DNA from 4 places in the Streptomyces sp. NPDC002851 genome. Region 2 is predicted to be linked to each of the others. Evidence: riboswitches for the same ligand, from Rfam matches in the RefSeq annotation. Region 2 holds a riboswitch; each other region holds the start of a gene.
What was found. Region 2 has a riboswitch for cyclic di-AMP ahead of ACWD10_RS30555 (transglycosylase SLT domain-containing protein). Riboswitches for the same ligand answer to the same signal wherever they lie in the genome.
Positions count from the first base shown of each region.

Region 1 (3,266 bases), on a different contig from region 2:
TGGGCGGCTTTCTCACCCAGATGAAGGCCATGGGCGAGGGGGCCGCGCGGTTCAATCCGGCGATGCTGCACGGCGCGCTGACGATGCTGGTCACCGGCGTGGCTCTGGTCGGCCTGAACCAGGCGGACGGGGAGTCCGTCAACAACATCAAGATCGGCGTCAAGCTCGCCGTGTTGATCGTGATCCTCGCCCTCGTCTATGTGAAGCGGGACGAAGAGCGGGTGGACAAGGGCGTGTTCGCCGCCGTGGGTGCGCTGACCACCGCGAACATCTTCATCGCGACGCTCTGGACCTGAGGGCCCGACCCTCTGGCTGACCTGAGGGTCGGCCGGGCGTATGACAGAGGCCCCAGCCGATCACGACAAAAGGCCCCAGCCGATCACGGCCGGGGCCTCAGTCATGTGCGCGACCGCGGGCTACGCCGGGCGTACCACGCTGTGGATCGGCATGTAGTAGATGGACTCGGTCCGCACGTTCGTCCCGGGCTTCGGGGCGTGGATCATCTTGCCGCCGCCGATGTAGATGCCGACGTGGCTGATGTCGTCGTAGAAGAAGACCAGGTCACCCGGCTTGGCGTCGGCGGTCTTCACCTTGGTGCCCACCTCGACCTGGTCCCAGGTGGTGCGCGGCAGCGAGATCCCGGCGGACGCCCAGGCGTCCTGGGTCAGGCCGGAGCAGTCGTACGAGTCGGGGCCGGTGGCGCCCCAGACGTACGGCTTGCCGATCTGGCCCTCCGCGAAGTTGATCACCTTGTTGGCCATGGCGGCGTACGAGGACGTGCCGCCGGTCGAGCCGTCGGACCCGGAGTTCTGGTCCTCCTGCTCCTGCCGCGCCTTCTCCTCGGCCTCGCGTCGGCGCTCCTCCTCGGCGGCCTGCTTGCGGGCCAGCTCCTCGGCCTTCCGCTTGGCCTCCGCCTTCTTCTTGCGCTCGATCGCCGCGAGCCGCGCCTTCTCCTCGGCGGTCAGCTTCGAGAGCAGCTCGCGCGCCTCGGTGAGTTTGGCCTGTACGTCCCGTTTGGTCCGGCGCAGCGACGATTGTGACTCGGTGAGCGACTCCAGGCTCTTGCTCGCCTCGCCGCGCTTTTCGGTGGCCTTGGCCTGCTGGGCCCTGAAGTCGTCGACGGCCCTCTTCTGCTGGCTGCCGAGCCGGCTCATCAGCTGGCGCTGGTCGAAGAGTTCCTGCGGGTCGTCCGCGAGCAGCAGGTTGGCGGTCTCCGACGTGCTGCCGTTGCGGTACTGGGCGGCGGCGATCGAACCGAGCGCGCGCCGCGCCTCGTTGAGCTTCTCGGTGCGCTCGGCCACCTCGTCGAGCAGCTTGTCGACGCGGCCGCGCTGCTTCTCCGTACGTTCCTTGGCCGCGTTGTACTTCTGGGTGGCGACGCCGGCCTGGCGGTAGAGGTCGTCGACCTTCTTCTGGACCTCTTCGAGGGACGGCTTCGGCTTTCCGGGAGCCTTGGGGGCGGCGTTTGCGCTCTGCGACAGGAGGGCCACGGAGGTCAGGGCGGCCGTGGTCATGCCGACGGCCTGCGACGTTCGTATGAGACCGGACCTGCTGCGCGGCTTGCGGTGCGACGCCAAGGGAGGCGCTCCTTCCGTAGACCGCCTACCGGGTTAGCTGTCGGGTTCGGGCGGGTGGTTCGGAAGGCTGCCCTACGGTTCCGTACCAACTGCTGCGCAGTTACCAACTACTTACGTAGTTGGGTACGGGACCGATTCACCCCGGTGTGGAAGTGGGTCCCCGGCTCCGGTTTGTCTGTCACGCCCCGGACTCGGCGGAGGCCACCCGGACCGGCGTGGTTCGCCGGAGGTGGGGACGGGCAGCCCGTGGAGCACGATAAGCAACTCGTGTGGTTGCTGTGAAGGTTGGTGTTCGATATGCCCGATACATTTCCGTGACTTTGGCGTGACCTTGGCGGAGCGGTGGCCGAACGACGGCCGGACAGTGGCCCTGTGTGCCTGCCCGAACACGGCGCGCAGGTCCGGTGACCGAGCCGCTCTTCGCGAACCCGGGGTCGGCTGTCAGTGGGGCCGCCTAGACTCGGTAGGCGATGAGCAGCCTCTTTGACGACAGCTTCCTGGCGGACCTCAAGCCCTCGGACGACGGGCCCCCGCCGCCCCCCGAGGAGCACGCTCCGGAGGAGATTCCGGACGACCTCTTCGAGGGCCGGTTCGACGGGCCCGCGGCCGGTGCGGCCCGGGACGCCTACTACCGCGACGGCGCCGCCCGCCCCGCGGTGGACCCGGCTGCCCTGCTCGACGGCCTGAACGACAACCAGCGCGCCGCCGTCGTGCACTCCGGCTCCCCGCTGCTCATCGTGGCCGGTGCCGGTTCCGGCAAGACCCGGGTGCTCACCCACCGCATCGCGCACCTCCTCGCGGAGCGCAAGGTGCATCCCGGGCAAATCCTCGCGATCACCTTCACCAACAAGGCCGCGGGCGAGATGAAGGAGCGCGTCGCGGACCTGGTCGGGCCGCGGGCGAACGCGATGTGGGTGATGACCTTCCACAGCGCGTGCGTGCGCATCCTGCGCCGCGAGTCCAAGAAGCTCGGCTTCACCTCATCGTTCTCGATCTACGACGCCGCCGACTCCAAGCGCCTGATGGCCCTGGTCTGCCGTGACCTCGATCTGGACCCCAAGCGCTTCCCGCCCAAGTCCTTCAGTGCCAAGGTCTCGAACCTCAAGAACGAGCTGATCGACGAGGAGACCTTCGCCGACCAGGCCGCCGACGGCTTTGAGAAGACCCTCGCCCAGGCGTACGCGATGTACCAGCAGCGCCTGCGCGAGGCCAACGCCCTCGACTTCGACGACCTGATCATGACGACGGTCCACCTCCTCCAGGCGTTCCCGGACGTCGCCGAGCACTACCGGCGCCGCTTCCGGCACGTGATGGTGGACGAGTACCAGGACACCAACCACGCCCAGTACGCCCTGGTGCGCGAGCTCGTCGGCACCGGCGAGCCCCCGGCCGACGGCGGCCCGGCCATCGAGCCCGCCGAGCTGTGCGTCGTGGGCGACGCCGACCAGTCCATCTACGCGTTCCGCGGCGCCACCATTCGGAACATCCTCCAGTTCGAGGAGGACTACCCGGACGCCACCACGATCCTCCTGGAGCAGAACTACCGCTCCACACAGACCATCCTGAGCGCCGCCAACGCGGTCATCGAGCGGAACGAGAGCCGCCGCCCCAAGAACCTCTGGACCAACGCCGGGGACGGCTCGACCATCACCGGCTATGTCGCCGACACCGAGCACGACGAGGCGCAGT
Region 1 covers NZ_JBSFUT010000001.1:140,846-144,111, forward strand. The annotation lists gene ACWD10_RS00705 (hypothetical protein) at 1-296, shown strand, start outside; gene ACWD10_RS00710 (NlpC/P60 family protein) at 417-1,577, opposite strand; cyclic di-AMP (ydaO/yuaA leader) riboswitch at 1,584-1,784, opposite strand; gene pcrA (DNA helicase PcrA) at 2,048-3,266, shown strand, end outside.
Region 1: linked by a shared signal. The riboswitch ahead of ACWD10_RS00710 (NlpC/P60 family protein) and the one ahead of ACWD10_RS30555 (transglycosylase SLT domain-containing protein) in region 2 are both predicted to bind cyclic di-AMP.

Region 2 (3,266 bases):
GTGGGAGGCCGTCCACCGCGCCCGCCGCCGCGTCGCCATGGCCTGCCCCGAGTGCGCGCATCCGATGCACGCGAAGGTCTCCCGCCACGGCCTGCGGTTCTTCGCCCACGAACCCGGCTCGCCCACCTGCGCACCGGCCGGTGAGTCCATGGAACACCACCTGCTGAAGCTGGAGCGGGCGTGAAGCAGTTCATCGGCGGCGTGGGGCCTGGCGGGGTCGGGCCCGTGCGCTAGTACTCCAGTCTGGATTCGCGTGTTCTCGCGTGGTGTTGTTTATCCGGAGGAATTCGCTGAGCAGTGCCGTACACAGGCGATCCGGGTTTTTGATCTCGAACCGCTCGACAGCCACCGGATGCTGCCCTCGTCGGATCCGCCGAACGTCAACTGGAACGCCCCGTAGTACGACACCTCGGCCAGGGAGGGCAGGGTCTCCACTCTTCCTCACCCCGGGTCCGCAGCGAGCGCAGAACCTTCGACCAGAACGGCTTCGATTCGCCCTCGCCGACCATCATTCCGAGGAACTCGTGGTGCCCGGCGATTGAATGTCGCGGCCTCAGACAGGCCTGAGCCCCGGACACTTGGCGCGCCGGGGCTCACAGCGGACGAGACGGGATGCGGTCTAGTACGGGCCGTTCACATTGTCGATCGAGCCGTACTTGTCGGCCGCGTAGTTACAGGCGGCGGTGATGTTGGCGACCGGGTCGAAGCTGTCGAACGGCGTGTCAGGCACGTGGTAGGCCTCGAACGTGGGGGCGATGACCTGCAGGAGCCCCTTGGACGGGGTTCCGGCGGCAGCGTTGGAGTCCCAGTTGTTGATGGCCATCGGGTTGCCGGAGGACTCTCGCATGACGTTGCGGTAAATGCCCTCGTAGGTGCCGGGGATGCCGTGCTGGGCCATGATGTCGAGCGACTCCTTGATCCAGCCGTCCAGGTCGTTGGTGTAGGACTTCTTCGCCGGGGCGGCGGCGGGCTCGGCTGCGGGCAAGTTCTTGCGCTCGGAGCGATCCGCCCGCTCGGCGGACTCCCTGGCGGCGGCTGGCTTCTTCGCGGGCTCGGCCGAGGCCTTCTTGCCGAGGGTCAGCTTGAGACCGGGGTGGATCAGCCGCGGGTTGTCGCCAACGGCGCTGCGGTTGTCCTTGTACAGCTTCTTCCAGCCGCCGCTGAGGGAGTGCTCTTGGGCGATCGCGGAGAGGGAATCGCCCGCGGCGACGACATAGGTCTTCGGTGTCGCGGCGGGCTTGGCGGCCGTACTGGACGTGCTGGCCGTGCCGGCCGTGCTGGACGGCGCCGCGCCGGCGGCGGTCGCGCCGAGCACCGGGAGAACGAGCGCGGCCCCGCCCGTGCCTGCGGCGGCGATGCTCCGGGTGAGCGAGCTGGACTTGGGGCGGCGGTGCTTTCCCTTTGCGGGCATGACGAATTCCTCTCCGTCGCCTACGAGGTGAGCTGTCGGGTTCGGACGGGAGATGTCCGGCCGCACTGCGTATGCGGCTTCACCCCGAGCCGTTCCGGAATCCGGATCGGCGACTTACCTGGGTCCCCCGCTCCTGCCGTGGGTTAGTGAGTAGGCGTGAGGTTTTCCGGACAGCGGCAGGATTCGGCGTTCCATCCGGATTGACGGTGACGTTAGGCGAGAAAGTCCGGACGGAACAAGACACGAATTCAGATAGCGAATGAATGAGGCCCGCCCTTGGCCACCAGAACCCCTTGCCCCCTTTGATCAAAAGAGCCAACTCTCTTTGCGCAGAACGGAAGTGCGCTCAGCGGCTCTCCGAGGCCACATCTGCCGGTGTGACTCATTTAACTGAACGGCCTGCAGGTTGGAATGCGACTCAAAGGCATATCGGGGCACACCATTCCACACGTCTCTCCTTAATGCAGACAGCCAGTTATGCAAGCCATCAATAACGGCAAGAAGTGACTTCTCTGTGCGAAGCCGGACATCCCGCAGAGATCGCCCTTCGCAGAGAAACGGGCATGTCGCCATAAATGTCCCACCGGCCGTACCCGGCCCTCCCGCTCGGGTGGCCCTGCCCGACAGCACGGACCGACGGAGGCCCCCCGCAGCCCTTAGGCGTCCCGCCCGGGGAAGTGGCACAACAAGAAGATCGACAGCTGGTACGTCTTCGTCGACAACCTGCGCCCCGGGCAGCACAGCCGACGACCCGTTCGGCGCCCTGATCATGGGCGACAAGCTCAACGGCGTGCACAACATCGAGTGCACCGTCCAGAACGTTGAGCGCGTGCAGAACGGCTTCGACTCGCTGGCGCCGAGGATCTCGGGGTGCCCGGCCATCGAGCTGCCCAAGCTCACCCGCGCCCGACCCACCGCACACCCGGCGCCCCCACCGCGCCGCCCCGCCCCGCCCCCGTTGGTTATCGTGGCCGGTCATAGGTGCGGCGAGGCAAGTGTGGGGGCGGACGGTGGCAGCGGAGCGGGGGCGGGACCAGGACGGGTGGATACGTGTTCCGGTCGGGTACGACGCCGCGCGCTGGGCCACGCGTGGGCGGTGCCGCCGGGTGCTGCTCGTGGTGCACAACGTCACTTCGGCGACCCGGCTCCTCGACGTACTCCCGCTGTTCCACGACGACCTGCGGGTCCAGCTCCTGGCCACCTGCACCGAGTCCTCACCGTTCCGCGCGGGCGTGGCCGAGCTGTTCGCGGAGCTCGGGGTGCCGGTGCTGCCGTGGGAACAGGCCGTCGAGACGCCCGTGGACCTGGCCGTGTCGGCCAGCCTGGGCGGTCAACTGCACCTGGTTCAGGGGAAGTTGGTGGTGCTCTCACACGGTGTTGGCTACACTAAGAGGCTGGCGACACCGGACACCGGACACCGGACACCGGACACCGGACACCGGGCGCCTCTCGCCTCGGGTCGCGGCTCCGCCCCGCCTGTCTTCGGTACGGCTCCCGAGTGGCTGCTTCACAACGGCTCCCCCGTCGCCGACGCCCTCGTCCTCTCGCACCCCGAGCAGCTGGACCGGCTGCGCGCCGGGTGCCCCGAAGCGGCCCCCACGGCGGTGCTCGCCGGGGATCCCTGCTACGACCGGCTGCGCGCGGCCGCCCCGTACCGTGACCGCTTCCGCCGTGCGCTCGGCATCCGGCGCGGTCAGCGGCTCGTCGTCGTCAACTCCACCTGGAATCCCGAGTCCCTCTTCGGCGACGGTGGCGGCAGCGACGTACTGCCGACCCTGCTGCCGCGCCTGACCGCCGAGCTGCCCGCCGACGAGTACCGGCTCGCGGCCGTCCTGCACCCCAACATCTGGCACGG
Region 2 covers NZ_JBSFUT010000037.1:30,652-33,917, reverse strand. The annotation lists gene ACWD10_RS30565 (hypothetical protein) at 1-184, shown strand, start outside; partial or broken gene ACWD10_RS30560 (transposase) at 438-542, opposite strand; gene ACWD10_RS30555 (transglycosylase SLT domain-containing protein) at 620-1,411, opposite strand; cyclic di-AMP (ydaO/yuaA leader) riboswitch at 1,414-1,578, opposite strand; gene ACWD10_RS30550 (hypothetical protein) at 2,422-3,266, shown strand, end outside.

Region 3 (3,266 bases), on a different contig from region 2:
CTGCACGGACTTGAGGGACCACAGGTCGAGCACCGGGCACCGGTAGCGGTCCGCGATGGCCCGCAGATGCACGTTGTACGTGGCGATCTTGCCGCGCAGGTGCTTGAGCACGGGCACGCCGCGGGTGTCGAAGCCGGTGGCGATCAGGACGGTCCCGGCCGCCTCCGCGAGGTCGGCGACGGCCCGCTCGAACCGCTCCGCGACGTCGTCGGGGTCGGAGCCGGGCCGGATGATGTCGTTACCGCCGGCGCAGAGGCTCACCAGGTCGGGGGCGAGCCGCCGGGCCTGCGGGACCTGGTCGGCCACGATCTGGTCGAGCAGCTTGCCGCGCACGGCGAGGTTGGCGTACTGGAAGGTGTGCTCGGGGTGCCGGTCGGCGAGCAGTACGGCGAGGCGGTCCGCCCAGCCGACGAAGGCACCGTCGGGGCCGGGGTCGCCGACCCCCTCGGTGAAGCTGTCGCCGATCGCCGCGTACGACACGAACTGGCCCGGCCCGGTGGAGTCACTGCGGATGAAAGGAGTCGAATCGTCTGCCACGTCGGGACATCCTTCACCTTCGTACGTGACCTACGCCACCGTAATAAGCGGTCCCAGGGGGTTGACTACGGGTGAGATAGGCCACCGGTAAAGACTCCCCCAAGCGGGAATAGCGCAAAACGGGCGGACGGCACCGGAGTTCCGGTTCCGTCCGCCCGCAGAAAGAGCGCGTCCGCCCGCCGAAGGAGCGTCAGAGCGCGACGCCGTGCGACCGCAGGTAGGCCACCGGGTCGACGTCGGAGCCGTAGCCCGGGCCGGTGCGGACCTCGAAGTGCAGGTGCGGACCGGTGGAGTTGCCGGTGGAACCGGAGAGACCGATCTGCTGGCCGCCGCTGACGGTCTGTCCGCTGGAGACGTCCAGGGACGTCATGTGGGCGTACTGCGAGTAGTGCCCGTCGGCGTGCTGGACGACGACCTCGTTGCCGTACGAGCCGCTCCACCCGGCGGAGACGACGGTGCCGTCGCCGATGGACTTGATGGGCGTGCCGGTCGGGACGACGAAGTCCGTACCGGTGTGGTAGCCGCTGGACCACATGGCGCCCGCGGTGCGGTACGCGGTGGAGATCGGGCCCTCGACGGGGGCGGAGAAGCCACCGGCGGCGGGCGCGGCGGCGGCCGGAGAGGCCTCGTTGGCACCGGACTTGGCGTCGGCCTCGGGCTCGGCCTCGGCGGAGGTCTTGGCCTTGGGCTTGCTCTCGGGCTTGGGCTTGCTCTCGGGCTTGGGCTTGCTCTCGGGCCTGGCGTCGGCCTTCGCGGGCGCGTCGAGCGTCAGCTTCATGCCGGGATGAATCAGCGCCGGGTCGTCGCCGACGACCTTGCGGTTCTCCTTGTAGAGCTGCTTCCAACCGCCTTCGACGTTCTTCTCGTCGGCGATCTTGGCAAGGTAGTCCCCGGCCACCACGGTGTACTTGGCGGGGGCCTTCTGCGCGGCGGCGGGGGCGGACTGGACGGCGGACGGCGCGGCGGGGGCCGCGGCCGGGGCGGCGGCGTGCGCGGTGGCGCCGAACAGCGGCAGCGCGAGCGCTGCGCCACCCGTACCCGCGGCGGCGAAACCGCGGCCTATCCGCAGGGACTTGGGACGGCGGTGCTTACCCTTCGCGGGCATGACGAATTCCTCTCCGGCGCCTGCGAGGTGAGCTGTCGGGTTCGGGCTGGAGTTGCCCGGCCGCGTAGTCGGAACCACGCGACTTCACCCCAAGCCGCTCCGGGCGGACCGGAAACGGCGTCTTACCGATGGGTCCCCCGCTCCTGCCGTGCACGGGTGGGTGTGGGGAAATCCGGACGGCGGCAGGATTGGGCGTCCGCCCGGACGTCGGCGACCGTAATCGAGCAATGAGCGCGGCCACAAGCAATCAATTCCCCCGCCGCAGAACGCCGGTGATCCTTTCCCGGAATTGCGGTCACACTCCGTGGAGAAATGCGCTTTACCAACGCCATACCCGGGGAATTCCGCCCGCGAAGATCGCCACGCACCGTCACCTTTATGACCCTGCTCACGCGACAGGGCCACAGCCCCTTATTCCAGGGCCAGTTGGCGCTAATACTGCTAATCCGCATAGACGAGACGAAGCATTCGAATCGGGCATACAGCTCACAGTGCGACACAAGCGGGCGTAAGCCCGGATGGCCGTGCGGGCATCCGGCGGCCCATCTCACGCCGCACAGCCGTGGATTACCGTAGGAATCCATGTCGTATGGTCAAGGGCGCGCGCCCTTCGCGGGCGCGACCGCGCACCCCAGCCGACGAACGCCGTCGGCGAACGACCGGGAGGAGCCCCCGTGACGCAGCAGGTCCCGTCGACAGAGCCCGAGCTGACCGGGGTGCGCAACTTCCGTGACGTGGGCGGACTGCCGACCGTGGACGGCCGTCGGGTACGGGTGGGTCGGCTCTTCCGCAGCGGCCATCTGGCACACGCCACCGCCGAGGACGCGGCGTTCCTCACCTCGCTCGGCCTGCACACCATCTTCGACTTCCGTAACTCCGCCGACCAGAAGCTCGAAGGGCCGGACGTCGAACTCCCCGGCGTACGCAATGTGAACCTGCCGCTCTCCGACCCGGCCGACGGCGCCGAGTTCTGGAAGATGGTCCGCGACGGCAATATGTCCGAGTTGCGCGTTGCGCTCGCCGACGGCAAGGCGGCCGGACGGATGACCGCCTCGTACCGCGCGATCATCACCCACCGCACCACCGAGCACAGCCAGGTCCTGCGCGCGCTCGCCGAGGACAGCGTCCCGGCCCTGATGCACTGCGCGGCCGGTAAGGACCGGGCCGGTCTGTCGATCGCCGTGACCCTGCTCGCGGTCGGCGTGGAGCGCGACGCCATCGAGGCCGACTACCTGGAGTCCAACGCGGCCCACCGCCGCTACAAGATGCACCGCGGCAACCCCAATGAGGCCATGCCCGAGGAGGCCGCGGAGCTGCTCCGGCCGATGTTCGACGCCCGCGCCGAGTACCTGAGGGCGGGCTTCGGCGCGATCGAGGAGAACTGGGGCAGCGTCGAGCGGTATCTCGCCGAGGGCCTCGGCCTCACGCCCGAGCTACGCGAGCGGCTCCGCGCGAACCTGCTCGACTGATCTTCCGGATCACGTATCCGCACCGTCGGCCGGCTGACCGCTCCTGGGGGCTGCGCCCCCCAGACCCCGCTCCCTTGTCGCGCTGGACCAGGGGGTGGCGCGAAGCGCCTCGGTTGAGGGTGGTGCGGTGGACTGCGGGCGGGGCACGTGTTCCG
Region 3 covers NZ_JBSFUT010000061.1:18,068-21,333, forward strand. The annotation lists gene ACWD10_RS36610 (SGNH/GDSL hydrolase family protein) at 1-537, opposite strand, end outside; gene ACWD10_RS36615 (M23 family metallopeptidase) at 728-1,642, opposite strand; cyclic di-AMP (ydaO/yuaA leader) riboswitch at 1,647-1,815, opposite strand; gene ACWD10_RS36620 (tyrosine-protein phosphatase) at 2,317-3,111, shown strand.
Region 3: linked by a shared signal. The riboswitch ahead of ACWD10_RS36615 (M23 family metallopeptidase) and the one ahead of ACWD10_RS30555 (transglycosylase SLT domain-containing protein) in region 2 are both predicted to bind cyclic di-AMP.

Region 4 (3,266 bases), on a different contig from region 2:
GAAGCAGGTGCGCGTTCGGGCCGCCCAGGTAGCGGAAGAGCGGCAGGTCGCTGGCCTCGGAGGCGGCGTGGGCCACGGCGAGGGAGACGCCCAGGATGGCGTTGGCGCCCAGGGAGCCCTTGTTGTCGGTGGCGTCCAGGTCGAACATGGCCTGGTCGATCAGGCGCTGCTCGGTGGCGTCGTACCCGACGAGCTCCGGGCCGATCTGCTCGATGACGGCGAGGACGGCCTTCTCCACGCCCTTGCCCTGGTAACGGTTGGGGTCACCGTCACGGAGTTCGATGGCCTCGAAGGCGCCGGTGGAGGCGCCGGACGGAACGGCAGCACGACCCGTGCTGCCGTCGTCGAGGCCGACCTCGACCTCGACCGTGGGGTTGCCTCGGGAGTCCAGGATTTCCCGGGCTACGACGACGTCGATGGACGGCACGAGCATCTCCTTCTGGAATGTGACGCATAGCTGTGCTTGCACGAGGGCCGCGCCATTGCGACCGACCTTGCTTTGCCTTGCGTCTCACGAGCCTAACCGCCCGCGGGCCTTCAGCCAGCCGACCGCCCGTCCGCTGGGACGAAAAGAGGCCGGAAGGCCGCCTTACCGGGGCAAAGCGCCCCGATTTCTACCGGACGGTAATCGGCACGGCAGTCGGAACGGCAGTCAGCACCGCAGTCGGCACCGCAGTCGGAACGGTCATCGCGGAGCGGACGGTTCCGGCTCGCGGGACGTACGGCATGACCCCGCCCCGGCGCGTACGGGGGAACGCGCGCCGGGGCGGGGAGCGTGGGGGGATGGTGCGGGCTCGGCGCCCGCGGGCCGTGCTGCCGCGGGCGTTACTTCAGGTGCAGCTGCTGGCCCGGGTAGATGAGGTCGGCGTCGTCGATGACGTCCTTGTTCAGCTCGAAGAGCTTCTTCCAGCCACCCTTGACGTCGTGCTTCTCGGCGATCTTGGAGAGGGTGTCTCCGGACTTCACCTTGTACTCGCCGTCGCCCTTCTTGACCTTCTTGCCGGTCGGGGTCTCGACGGTCTTCTTCGCGGGCTCCGGGCGCTCCTGCGCGCGGGACGCGGGCTGCTCGGCCTTGCGCTCCGGCTGCGGGGCGGCCTGCTCGGCCGGGGCGCTCTGCTCGGCGGGGGCGCTCTGCTGCGAACCGCCGCCGTCGTACGCGGCGTTGGAGAGGCCCGTGCCGCAGTTCGGCCAGGCGCCCTTGCCCTGACCGGCCAGGACCTTCTCGGCGATCTGGATCTGCTGGTCCTTCGAGGCCTGGTCGGCGGTGGCCGCGAACTCCGTGCCGCCGTACCCGGACCAGGTGGAGGCCGAGAACTGGAGGCCGCCGTAGTAGCCGTTGCCGGTGTTGATCGACCAGTTGCCGCCGGACTCGCACTGCGCCACGGCGTCCCACTCGGAGGTGGTGGCGGCGGAGGCGGAACCCGCGGTCACGAGCGGCGCGGCGACCGCGGCACCGGCGACACCGGCGACGGCTATCGCGCGGGTGGCCTTGTCGGCCTTGGTCATACGACGGTGCTTGCCCTTGCCGGAAAACAGCATGGAGTTATCCCCTCACCGACGCCTGCGAGGTGAGCTGTCGGGTTCGGGCCAAGTGAGTTGCCCGGTCACGTTCCTTGAGCGCGACTACACCCCAAGCCGTCCCCGCGGCCGCTGATTGCTCAACGGCCGGGCCCGGCACAAACCTTGGGTCCCCCGCTCCTGCCTACGGCGCTTTACGCGACGACTGTTCCCAGTGGCCGCCGGCAGGATTCGGCGTGACGGCCATCGGGGCCCGCCAGTGGCGAGCGGTCACGACCGTAAACATGCGATCCCTTGAAATACCAAGCCGATCACGATCGATGAGACTCATCTCTCACGAGTCGCCCAGGAGTGATCAAGGTCTTTTATAACGGACATTCAGCCCGAAGCGGAGGGTTCGCCCGGCCTTCGGCAAGAGCGGCAACTGCCGCTACTTTCCGCCCAGATCGAGGACCTGACCGGGCACGATGAGGTCCGGGTCGTCGCCGACGACCTCTTCGTTCGCGCCGTACAGCGCGGCCCAACCCCCGTCCACGTCCCGGCTCTCGGCGATGGACCAGAGGCTGTCCCCGGCGCGCACCGTGTAGTTGCCGCCGTCGCGCCCGGAACCACCGCGGTCGGCGTGCCGCCCGGAGCCGCCGTCGCGGTCACTGTCGGGGGTCTCGGGGGCGGGATCGCCACGGTGGCGGCCGGAGCCTTCGGAGGGCTCGGACGGCTCGGTCGACCCAGACGGCTCGGTCGGCTCGGAGGGCGAAGGCTCGGGGCTCGCTTCGGAGTTGTCGCCTTCGCCACCGTTGTCAGTATTGTCGGGATTCTCCGCATCGTCCTGCTTCGGCGTGGCATCGCCCGACGGTGTCGCCGTCGCATCGTCCGACGGCGTGGCCGACGGGTCGTCAGGAGTCCCGGCCGGATCCGTCGGCTCGGTCGGCTCCGACGGCAGCAGCGTCTCGATCGGGTTCGGCTCGCCCTCGTCGATCCCCGAGACCGGGGCGCAGGTGGGCCAGGCGTCCGGCCCCAGCTCGTCGAGGATCTTCTCGGCCACGGCTATCTGCTGGCTCCGGCTGGCCAGGTCGGGGCGCGGCGCGTAGTCGAGGCCGCCGTGCTGCTCCCAGGTCGCCTGGGTCAACTGGAGGCCGCCGTAGTAGCCGTTGTCCATGTTGGCGCTCCACACGCCGCCGCTCTCGCACTCGGCGAGCCGGTCCCAGACGGCACCCTCGACGGCGTGCGCGCTCGTGGCGCCGAGCAGCGGGATGGCGAGGGCCGAACCTGTCACCCCGGCCGCGACGACGAGGGCCGGGGCCTGACGGGGGCGACGATGGCGGCCATTCCCGGAGAGCATGCGGTTGCCTTTCGCGTGACTGCTGGTGCGGGTCGAGCGGAAGTGAACCTAGCCACAGTCGAACGCCAGTCACAACCCGATACAGCGGAGATCACGTGAAAGTCACAGTACTGATGGCCCGTCAGGAACGGGGCGTAGCGGAACCCGGCATTACTGGGGCGTGAACTCCACGGGCAGCGTGCGCAGTCCGCGCATGATGAGCCCGCCGCGCCACCGCAAATCGCCCGGATCGACCCCGAGCCGCAGGTCAGGAAGGCGCCGCAACAGAGTCGCGAGCGCCGTCCGGCCCTCCAGGCGGGCGAGCGGCGCACCCAGGCAGTAGTGGATGCCGTGGCCGTAGCCGAGGTGGGGATTGTCACGTCGGGACAGGTCGAGCGTGTCCGGCCCGTCGAAGCGGTCCGGGTCCCGG
Region 4 covers NZ_JBSFUT010000002.1:357,401-360,666, reverse strand. The annotation lists gene eno (phosphopyruvate hydratase) at 1-427, opposite strand, end outside; gene ACWD10_RS03505 (transglycosylase family protein) at 826-1,539, opposite strand; cyclic di-AMP (ydaO/yuaA leader) riboswitch at 1,544-1,720, opposite strand; gene ACWD10_RS03500 (transglycosylase family protein) at 1,949-2,857, opposite strand; gene ACWD10_RS03495 (cytochrome P450 family protein) at 3,008-3,266, opposite strand, start outside.
Region 4: linked by a shared signal. The riboswitch ahead of ACWD10_RS03505 (transglycosylase family protein) and the one ahead of ACWD10_RS30555 (transglycosylase SLT domain-containing protein) in region 2 are both predicted to bind cyclic di-AMP.